One region of the Halopseudomonas sp. 4NH20-0008 genome, then DNA from elsewhere that is predicted to be linked to it. Evidence: predicted binding sites of a transcription regulator. Region 1 holds the regulator's gene; each other region holds the start of a gene.
What was found. Region 1 encodes sigma-54, which starts transcription at its own class of promoters, with help from an activator protein. Its sites were predicted from a motif close to ANTGGCATNNANNTTGCTNT; they were not measured.
Positions count from the first base shown of each region.

Region 2: flgB (flagellar basal body rod protein FlgB) is a predicted target of sigma-54. The motif match lies at 1,668-1,687, and genes of this name have one in related genera.
Region 3: AC27HQ_RS04950 (saccharopine dehydrogenase family protein) is a predicted target of sigma-54. The motif match lies at 1,418-1,437, and genes of this name have one in related genera.

Region 1 covers NZ_BAAJMD010000010.1:118,607-121,882, forward strand. Annotated here, with positions in the region: gene rapZ (RNase adapter RapZ) at 1-337, opposite strand, end outside; gene ptsN (PTS IIA-like nitrogen regulatory protein PtsN) at 343-801, opposite strand; gene hpf (ribosome hibernation promoting factor) at 821-1,129, opposite strand; gene AC27HQ_RS11660 (RNA polymerase factor sigma-54) at 1,222-2,724, opposite strand; gene lptB (LPS export ABC transporter ATP-binding protein) at 2,810-3,276, opposite strand, start outside.
Region 2 covers NZ_BAAJMD010000006.1:132,438-135,713, forward strand. Annotated here, with positions in the region: gene AC27HQ_RS07965 (flagellar hook protein FlgE) at 1-28, opposite strand, end outside; gene flgD (flagellar hook assembly protein FlgD) at 64-750, opposite strand; gene flgC (flagellar basal body rod protein FlgC) at 766-1,206, opposite strand; gene flgB (flagellar basal body rod protein FlgB) at 1,210-1,614, opposite strand; gene AC27HQ_RS07985 (CheR family methyltransferase) at 1,826-2,653, opposite strand; gene AC27HQ_RS07990 (chemotaxis protein CheV) at 2,687-3,276, opposite strand, start outside.
Region 3 covers NZ_BAAJMD010000003.1:257,567-260,842, forward strand. Annotated here, with positions in the region: gene sodB (superoxide dismutase [Fe]) at 1-51, opposite strand, end outside; gene AC27HQ_RS04950 (saccharopine dehydrogenase family protein) at 265-1,317, opposite strand; gene AC27HQ_RS04955 (NAD-dependent epimerase/dehydratase family protein) at 1,445-2,476, shown strand; gene AC27HQ_RS04960 (hypothetical protein) at 2,432-2,794, opposite strand; gene AC27HQ_RS04965 (ATPase) at 3,038-3,276, shown strand, end outside.

The DNA of each region.
Region 1 (3,276 bases):
TCTGGTCGGTCAGCGGGTGTTTGCGCCGGGTTTCCGAGAACCGCTTGATCAGCACATCATCGGTTGCAGCCAGAAACAGCACATCGCAGTGTACGCCGGCATCACGCACCTGCTTGAGCAGTTCGGGGAAGCGTTTCAGGTCGCTGGGCAGGTTGCGCGCATCAATGCTGATGGCCACCTTGGGCAGTTCCAGTTCGGACAGATTGACCTGACGCGCCAGTTCCGGCAGCAAACCGGCCGGCAGGTTGTCGATGCAGTAGAAGCCGTTGTCTTCGAGCAGATGCAGCGCGGTACTCTTGCCGGAACCGGAGCGGCCACTGACCACAACCAGACGCATGGGGCTCAGCTTCCCGTCGCGCTGGTGGTCATGATGCGGTACAGGCTTTCAGCGTCCGGTGCGGCCCGCAGCGCTTCGCGCAGACTGGCCTGGTCGAGCTTCTCGGCCAGCATCTTGAGAATTTGCAGGTGCTGTTCGTTGGCTTCCTGGGGTACCAGCAGAACAAAGATCAGATCAACCGGTTGGCCATCGAGGGCGTCAAAGTCGATCTTGTCTTCCAGCTGCAGCAAGGCGCCGACAGCCTTGTGGCAGTCCAGCAGACGACAGTGAGGAATGGCGATGCCGTTGCCAAAGCCGGTTGAACCGAGCTTTTCACGGGCAATCAGGTTTTCATAGATGGCGTCCGGGTCCAGGTGGCTGTGCTGGGAGACCAGCTTGCCAATCTGTTCCAGTACGCGTTTTTTTGAAACCCCCTGCACACCGGCAAAGGTGCGCTCGGGGGTAAGTATGTGATCAATTTGCATGGTTTTGCGTCGGTTTGCCTTAGCGGTCGTTGACGCCCTGTTGGCGGTCGAGGTTCTTTTCCTTGTGCTTGATCAGTTGGCGATCCAGCTTGTCGACCAGCAGGTCAATGGCGGCGTACATGTCAGTATGTTCGCAGTTGGCGACGACTTCGCCGCCGGCAATATGCAGGGTCGCTTCGGCTTTCTGCCGCAGCTTTTCAACTTCCAGGGTAACCTGAACATTGGTGATCTTGTCGAAGTGTCGCTCCAATCGAGACATTTTCTCGTTCACGTACTCACGCATGGACTCGGTAATATCAACATGGTGACCGCTGAGATTCAGTTGCATACGTCTTCTCCTGTTGGACTGTGTGGCATGGGATATCCCAAGGTTATCCCATGGTGCCACGGGTAACGTACTGACTTCTTGATCCAGGCTGGTTAAACCAGCCTTTTGCGTTCGCTGGACGGAGCGATGTTCAGCGATTCGCGGTATTTGGCGATGGTGCGCCTTGCGACATCAATTCCTTGCTCTTCCAGTAAACCAGCGATCTTGCTGTCGCTCAATGGTTTCTTGGGGTTTTCTGCGGCGACCAGTTTCTTGATCAGGGCGCGAATCGCCGTGGACGAGAACTCACCGCCCTCGGCGGTGCCGACATGGCTGGAGAAAAAGTACTTGAGCTCGAATATGCCACGCGGGGTATGCATGTATTTTTGCGTGGTAACCCGCGAAATGGTTGACTCGTGCATGCCCACGGCCTCGGCAATATCATGCAGCACCAGTGGTTTCATGGCCTCTTCACCCTGCTCGAGAAAGCCGCGCTGATGCTCGACGATCTGCGTCGCGACTTTCATCAGGGTTTCGTTGCGGCTTTGCAGGCTTTTGATGAACCAGCGGGCTTCCTGCAGATGATTGCGCAGGTAGGTGTTGTCCTGGCTGGAGTCGGCGCGGCGGACCATGGACGCATAATGGTTGTTGACCCGGACCTTGGGCACGGCTTCCTGGTTCAGCTCGACTATCCAGCGGGCGTTGTCACGGCGCACGATCACATCCGGGATCACGTACTCAGGCTCGCCTGAGGCGATTTCCGAGCCGGGTCGGGGGTTGAGGGTCTGAATCAGACTGATGACCTTACCGAGTTGATCCTCCTTGAGTCGGGTGCGCCGCATGAGTTGGGCAAAGTCACGGCTGCCAAGCAGTTCGAGGTGGTCCTTGACTACCTTCATCGCCTGCTCCAGCAGCGGGGTATCGGCTGGCAACTGGCGCAGTTGCAACAGCAGGCATTCACTCAGGTTGCGAGCTGCGACACCGACCGGCTCGAACTGCTGAATACGGTGCAGGACCATTTCCACTTCATCCAGCTCGACCTCCAGTTCGGGGTCGAGTGAGGCAAGAATCTCGTCCAGGGATTCTTCCAGGTAGCCGTCGGCATTGATCGCATCAATCAGTGACAGAGCAATAATCTGGTCGGTTTCAGACAGGGGGATCAGGTTGAGCTGCCATTCCAGATGGCTTTGCAGGGTCTCACCGGTACCGGTACGGGCGGTAAAGTCCCACTCCTCATCATCGTTGCTTGGCAACGAGCTGGCCGAGGTCTGGTAGACATCGTCCCACTGGGTATCAACAGGCAGTTCGTTGGGGATCTGTTCGTTCCAGTTGCCTTCTTCTTCAGCCTGGCTGTGTTGCTCGATGGCGTCCATGGCCACCGGCTCCGGAATGGTCACTGCGGGCGCATCATCGCCGTCGGCTGCGCTGTCGGATCCGCCATTGCCGTAGTCGTCGTCACCCTCGTCAGCCATTTCCAGCATCGGATTGGCCTCCAGTGCCTCCTGAACCTCCTGCTGGAGATCCAGACTGGACAGCTGAAGCAGTCGGATGGCCTGCTGCAGCTGAGGTGTCATTGTCAGCTGCTGCCCCATCTTGAGGACGAGCGAGGGTTTCATGTTCAGACGACGTACCTTGTACTCAGGGTTGGACAGAATCCAGTGTGCTGGCCATGTGGCCAGCATGCCTTATTTGTAACCTATTTTACAGACGGAAGGCATGCCCCAGATAGACATCCCTTACGGTCTGGTTGGCCAGTACGGTATCGGCATCGCCTTCGGCAATGATGTGACCGTCATTGACAATATAGGCCTTGTCACAGATGTCGAGTGTTTCGCGCACATTATGATCGGTGATCAGCACGCCGATCCCCTTGTCCTTGAGATGCTTGATGATCAGTTTGATATCGTTGACCGAGATCGGGTCAACGCCGGCAAAGGGCTCGTCGAGCAGAATGAACTTGGGCTCGGTGGCCAGTGCACGGGCAATTTCAGCGCGCCGCCGTTCACCACCGGAGAGGCTCATGCCCAGACTGTCGGCCAGATGATGAATGTGAAATTCGCGCAGCAGGGATTCGAGTTTGCCTTCACGGCCCTGGCGATTGAGATCCTTGCGGGTCTCGAGAATCGCCATGATGTTGTCCGCTACGCTGAGCTTGCGGAAAATCGAGG
Region 2 (3,276 bases), on a different contig from region 1:
TACCACTCAAACCCACGTTAAAAGACATGATTCTGCTCCTGCCGATACGGGATCGGACGACTGTTATTGACTGATTGAGTACACATTCGACAGGCTGATGCTGCCCAGCCCAGCGACATTCAACATCATTTGCCCGCCGGTACCGTTGCCCAGCGACACACTGTCCACGTTTGCCGGCAGCAAGGTAGCCAGCTGTTTGTTACCCCCATCCTGAACCGCCATGGCTTCAAAGGTGTAACGTCCGGGCGGCATGATATTGCCGCTATCATCCGTACCGTCCCAGACAAAGTCATGCATACCCTCGGCCTTGTTACCCAGGTTGATTCGGGTCACCAGACTGCCGTCGTCCGCCATGACATTGACATACACGTTGTTACTGGGCTGCGGCAGGGCCAGCTGTCCTTTTATGCCTTGAGTGGTATCCACCATCGCCTTGTCAGACGGCACTATGACCTTACGACCGACCAGCGCCGAAGCCTGCAGGGCTTGGGACGACTGGTAACCACTGAGCAAGGCCTCCATGCTGGTATTGAGTGTCTCGATACCCTCTACCGTACTGAACTGCGCCAATTGGGCAATGAACTCACCATTCTCCTGCGGCGCCAGCGGATCCTGATTATTCAGCTGGGTTACCAGCAGCGTCAGGAACTGATCCTTGCCCAGCTCATCACCCTTAACACCACGGCTTTGATCAATCTGATACTGATCCAGCGCGTTGGCACCCACACCGAGTGCGCTACTTATGCTCATTATCGATTACTCCCTTTACTGGCCCAGTGTGAGAACGCGCTGCAACATGGTCTTGGCCGCATTCATGATTTCGACGTTGGTCTGGTAGGCGCGTGAGGCGGCCATCATGTTGGCCATCTCCTCGACCACATTGACGTTGGGGTAGAACACATAACCTTCTTCATTGGCCATTGGATGATCCGGCTCGTAACGCGGTTGCAAAGCGGCATCGGACTCAACCACACCCTGAACCTGAACGCCCTGACCAGCCTGCTGCTGGTCGGCAAACAACGAAGGCCCCATTCCGGTCTGACTGTTGAACACGGTGGCAAATACCGGATGCCGGGCGCGGTAGGTCTGGTCAATACTGCTGGACACGGTTTCGGCATTGGCAATATTGCTGGCCACCGTATTAAGACGAACGGACTGGGCACTCATGCCCGATCCAGAAATGTTGAATACATCACTCAGGGACATGGTTTAGTCTCCTCTCAAGGCGCTGGTCAGCCCTTTGAACTTTGAATTGAGGAAAGTAAAACTGGCTTGCAGGTCTATGGCGTTCTTGGCGAACTCAGCTTGCTCAAGTTGAGTATCAACCGTGTTGCCGTCTACTGCTGGCTGAAGCGGCGTGCGGAAGCGTAACCCAGCAGCCTGATCTACAAAGTTGTCAGTACTCATATGCCGGGCGTGCGTTTGCCGGGCGGCAAACTGTTGCCCCTGCTCACTGTTCTGAGCTGCCAGTACACTGGCAAAGTCCAGGTCCCGTGCCTTGTAGTTGGGGGTTTCGGCATTGGCAATATTGTTCGCCAGCACGGCAGCCCGTTGCCCGCGGAAATTCAGGGCTTGTTCGTGTATTCCCAGCGCTTTGTCAAAACTGATGCTCATATCCACTCCTCAGGGCGGCAAAGTCTCGCCACCAACTGTCTCTGAGGATTTACAAAGCAATCAGCGTGCCAAAATAAAAAAGCATTAAATTTCAATTGCTTGTGGATTTAATAGAATAACAGGCGGCAATTCTTATCCTGCCACCAGCAAAGCCCATGGCGGTCAAAGAGCAAAAGCAGAAGTAGCGCTAATAACAGGAAGTGACAGACCCCTATTTGGCCTTGTACACAATGCCAGGACTGCACTGCACCATCTGGTACAGCTCAGGCAGACCATTGAGGGCTTCAGACGCGCCCAGCATAAGGTAACCGCCGGGTTTGAGGGTGGCATGAATGCGGCGCAAGATATCGAGCTTGAGTTCAGCGGAAAAGTAGATCAGTACATTGCGGCAAAAGACGATGTCGAACTTGCCAAGCATGGCGTAGTTGTCGAGCAGGTTGAGCGCCCTGAACTCTACTCGATTGCGTACAGGCTGCTTGACCACCCAGCGGCCCGGGCCGGATTGGTCGAAATAGCGTGTCAGCCTCTCCGTTGACAAGCCCCGAGCTACAGACAGACTGTCGTATTCAGCTGATTTGGCGGCTGTCAGAATCCCGCCCGACAGATCCGTAGCCACTATTTGAGCTCCACCGCGCAATTGACCCAGATTACTACGTTCGAATTCATCAATACTCATGCTCAGGGAATAGGGTTCCTGACCAGAGGAACAGGCTGCCGACCAGATGCGCAAACGCTGACCGGGGTTGCCTTTGATGAACTCGGGTATAAGTCGGGTCTTCAGCACTTCAAAGGGATAAACGTCACGAAACCACAAGGTTTCATTGGTCGTCATGGCGTCAACGACCGCTTCCCGCAATCCGGCACGGGGTTGCGACTGAATTCGCGTGACCAACTCACCCAGACTGCCGATACCTTGCTGCTCCATCAGCCGATTGAGCCGGCTGGCGACCAGGTACTGTTTGTTATCCCCGAGCACAATGCCACAGGCTTTTTCCAGAAATTCGCGAAAAACCTGAAAATCCTTGTTGGCTGAGGTCACGCAGTCCATCCCATTGTCAGATTGATTATAGCCTCAAGCATCTGGCGCTATCCGCAGTGCATGAATGCGATCGATAACCCGCTGAGCCAGCTCATCAGGCTTGAATTTAGCAAGAAAGTCATCAGCACCTACCTTCTTCACCATGGCTTGATTGAACACCCCTGACAACGAGGTGTGCAAGAGAATATGCAGGCCATTAATCCGCGGATCGTTGCGCACCTCTGCGGTCAAGGTATAGCCATCCATCTCCGGCATCTCGATATCTGACACCATCATCAGCAGGTGCTTGTCAATCGACTCACCGCGATCAGCAATGTCCTTTAGGTAGTTCAAAGCCTGCCGGCCATCGTTGAGCGCGACCACTTCAACACCCACTTCCTGCAAACAGCGCATGACCTGCTTGCGTGCCACCGACGAATCATCAACGATCAAAACCCGGCTGGCCTGAGCCTCGACCTGGGTCTGCTGGTCAATGACGCCGTCTGAAATGGTCTCTACCGTAGGTACAACCTCAGCGAGGATCTTCTCAACATCGATGATTTCCACCATCATGTCGTCCACGCGGGTGACGGCCGTCAGGTAATGGTCACGACCGGTCCCCCTTGGCGGCGGGTGGATCTCTG
Region 3 (3,276 bases), on a different contig from region 1:
CGGCTCAAGGGCGTTCTTTTCATACGGCAGAGCAGGTAATTCAAAAGCCATGGTTTATCTCCATCTTCAGGTAACGGAATCAGGAAACGCATTGCACGCGCATACGCATCCCTTTGTGACCGGCGACTGCGTGACGCAAAGTCAGTCAGCTGTTTGACGCCTCTTGTTAAGCAGGGCGCTGCCCGTCGCAATGATCGGGGGTAATGGATAATAGCACTGCATGCAGTTGCTATCCACGGAACAAGCATGTGGTTATAGCTCGGATCAACTGATCTCGATTTGCCCGGACCCGGGAAGTCTTTCAATACAACGAGCACCCATTAACCGCGAGGGGGTGAAATAGCCGGGAGCCGATGTGTTCTCAAGTACGTGCTTAACCGCCATCAGCGTGCCGTGCACGGTAACGTCGTAGCCGTTGGCGGTTTGCACCCGGGCAACGACTTTTTTGCCGGCGCGGTTTTGTGCCTCGCCCCAAACGTAGGTGGGTGCGTTGGCGCGCTGTTCCTGATCCGGTCCTTGAACCTTGCGGCCAATCAGGTATTTCAGCAGGGCCTGAATGGGGGACAGTCCCAGCAGCGGGCGGAGTACGTCCAGACGGCGCAGCCGCAGGGCGGCACTGGGCGCCATGGGAATATAAACCTGGATATTGTCGATGCCAGTTGAAAACCAGGCAGTGGCAATATCGCCCCAGGGAATGGTGACCGCATGCTTACTGCCATTGCCGAAATCGATTTCGCGACTTTGCCAGGCCATGGGAACCGAACGGATCTTGTCTTTTTCGCGCACTTTGCCACCCAGCTTCAAACCTTCGACCGAGGTTTTCGCTGTGCCGGGCGAAAAACCACTGCGGCTGTCAAAGCCCAGAGCCAAGTGGTCGGCGTCATGCAGTGCGGCTTTCAATGTCGCTGCCAGGCAGTCGGTGGGAATGACATCAAAACCTACCCCCGGGCATATGACGATATTGGCCGCAACGGCCTCATTATGACGCTGCTGGGCGGCAATAAAGACATCAATTTCACCGGTAATATCCAGATAGTGGCAATGATTGGCCAGGCAAGCATCAATCATCGGCTGACTGGTGGCAGAGAAGGGGCCAGCGCAATGCGCTACCGCCTGAATACCATTCAGTCCCTGACAGGCGGCCTCGGCATCATTCAGATCAAAGATCCGATGGGTCAGTTGCAACTCTTCAGCCAGCGTGATTACAGCTGCTGAGTTACGCCCCGCCAGTATAGGCGTCATACCTTGTTTAACTGCCTCTCTTGCCAGCAGCTCGCCGGTATAGCCGTTGGCACCGTAAATCATCCATTCACCCATGCATCTTCTCCGTCTGTCTTTGCTGGCATTGCCCAGTTTGCATCGAGACTAACTGCTCCGACTGTGCAGCGCTAGTAGCAGGCGCAGGCTATGATGTGGCAAAGCAAAACTAATCCAAGGGGTGCAGATGCGTATTATGGTAACCGGCGCCAGTGGCTTCATTGGCGGACGCTTTGCTGCCCACGCGCTGCAGCAAGGCTATGAGGTGGTGTGCTGTGGCAGGCAATCACGGGCGATGAACTGGCTGGCTGCGCGGGGTGCCGTGTGTCGAGCGGGTGATCTGCTTGACCCGGCCTTTGCGCTGGCTGCCAGTCAGGGTTGCGAGGCGGTGGTGCATTGCGCGGGGGCCGTCGGCACCTGGGGGTCCTACGCACATTTCTATGACGCCAACGTCACGGTCACCGAGCATGTTCTGGCTGCAATCCAGGCCAATCAGGTGCGTCGCCTTGTGCACCTGTCATCCCCTTCCATCTACTTTGACGGGCGCAGCCATCGGGATATTCGCGAGGATTTCCTGCCGCCCCGTTTTTTTGATCACTACGGCGCGACCAAGTGGCTTGCGGACCAACGGGTGTTTGCCGCAGGCAAAGCCGGTCTAGAAGTCATAGCATTGCGTCCGCGATTTGTTATTGGCGCAGGTGATACCTCGATTTTTCCGCGTTTGCTCAGGGCTCATCAGAGCGGGCGGCTGAAGATCATTGGCCGGGGTGATAATCGCGTCGATCTGACTCCGGTCGAGAATGTCAGTCATGCCATGCAACTGGCTCTGGAGGCGCCGATCAGCGCCTTGGGGCGGGCATACAATATAAGCAATGGTCAGCCCGTTGCCTTCTGGCCGAGCTTCAATCGGCTATTGGAGCAGCTTGATTTGCCACCGCTGCAACAGCGTGTGCCCTTTGCGCTGGCCTATCTGATGGCCAGTCTGGCCGAGTTGGCGGCGAAACTGAAGAAAGGCCAACCTGAGCCGCCGATACTGCGCTTGGGTATAGCGGTCATGGCCCGCGACTTCAATCTGGATATCACTGCTGCCCGCGATAGGCTCGGATATCAGCCAGTGGTGAGCACTGAGCAGGGGCTCGAGGCCTTTGGCAACTGGTGGAGGGCCGGTATGCCGTCACTGGCGGACTACCTGCCCGCGGTAAATGCGCACGGCAGCTGAGGCGTTACGCATGGCCTCGCTAGGGACCTCAAAGGTCGGGTCGGGTACTTGCTGCAACAGCCGTTGACGGGAAGCAATAGCACCTTGGCCCATTTGCGGCTCTAGGTTGTCTTCGGTCTTTGGCTGGGTCATGTCAGCCAGACGCAGGCCCAATTCGCGGATATCGCCTTGTTGGCTGTCCCGACTCAGGCGAATCATGTGCTCAACGGCGTCATCCTCGCTCAGCCGTACAGTCACCCCCAGCTCCTGCTTGAGGCGCCGACGCAGGGCGGTCATGCATTCCAGTGTCATTCTGTTGAATTGTGCTTCTGCGATCATGATGCTTCCCCCAATGGTTCAACGTGGCGCACGGGGCCGACGTTCTAGCCAAGCATGGGTTTAACAAGCAGAATGTGTACCAGTTTTGTTAATGACTGATTTTTCGTGGCCTGCAAAGGAAACGTATGCACGGGTTTTGTGGTCAAAAGGGTCTCGCGTGCTTTGCCTTGGTGCAGCCTGCACCGCTCTGGCGCGATACTTTGCGGCTGTTAGTCCCATGAATGAGAGCATCAGGAGCGGTGAATGAAGCAAGATGATCTGGAAGGCGATTTGCCGAGTTTCAGAGCAACGGATGATCATGACCCGGTTTTTGACCAGGGGTCTATTGATGGGTCGCAGGGAGTTTCCCGAGACCCTGTGCGCAGCCCCGAAAGGTTCGTGCAGTCCGGGCAATCCGGTACCGGGCCGCTCTGGGCCCTGACAGTCGCACTGGCTTTGGTCTTGTTGGGTTTTGTTTACTGGAGCCATCAACAACAAACCCA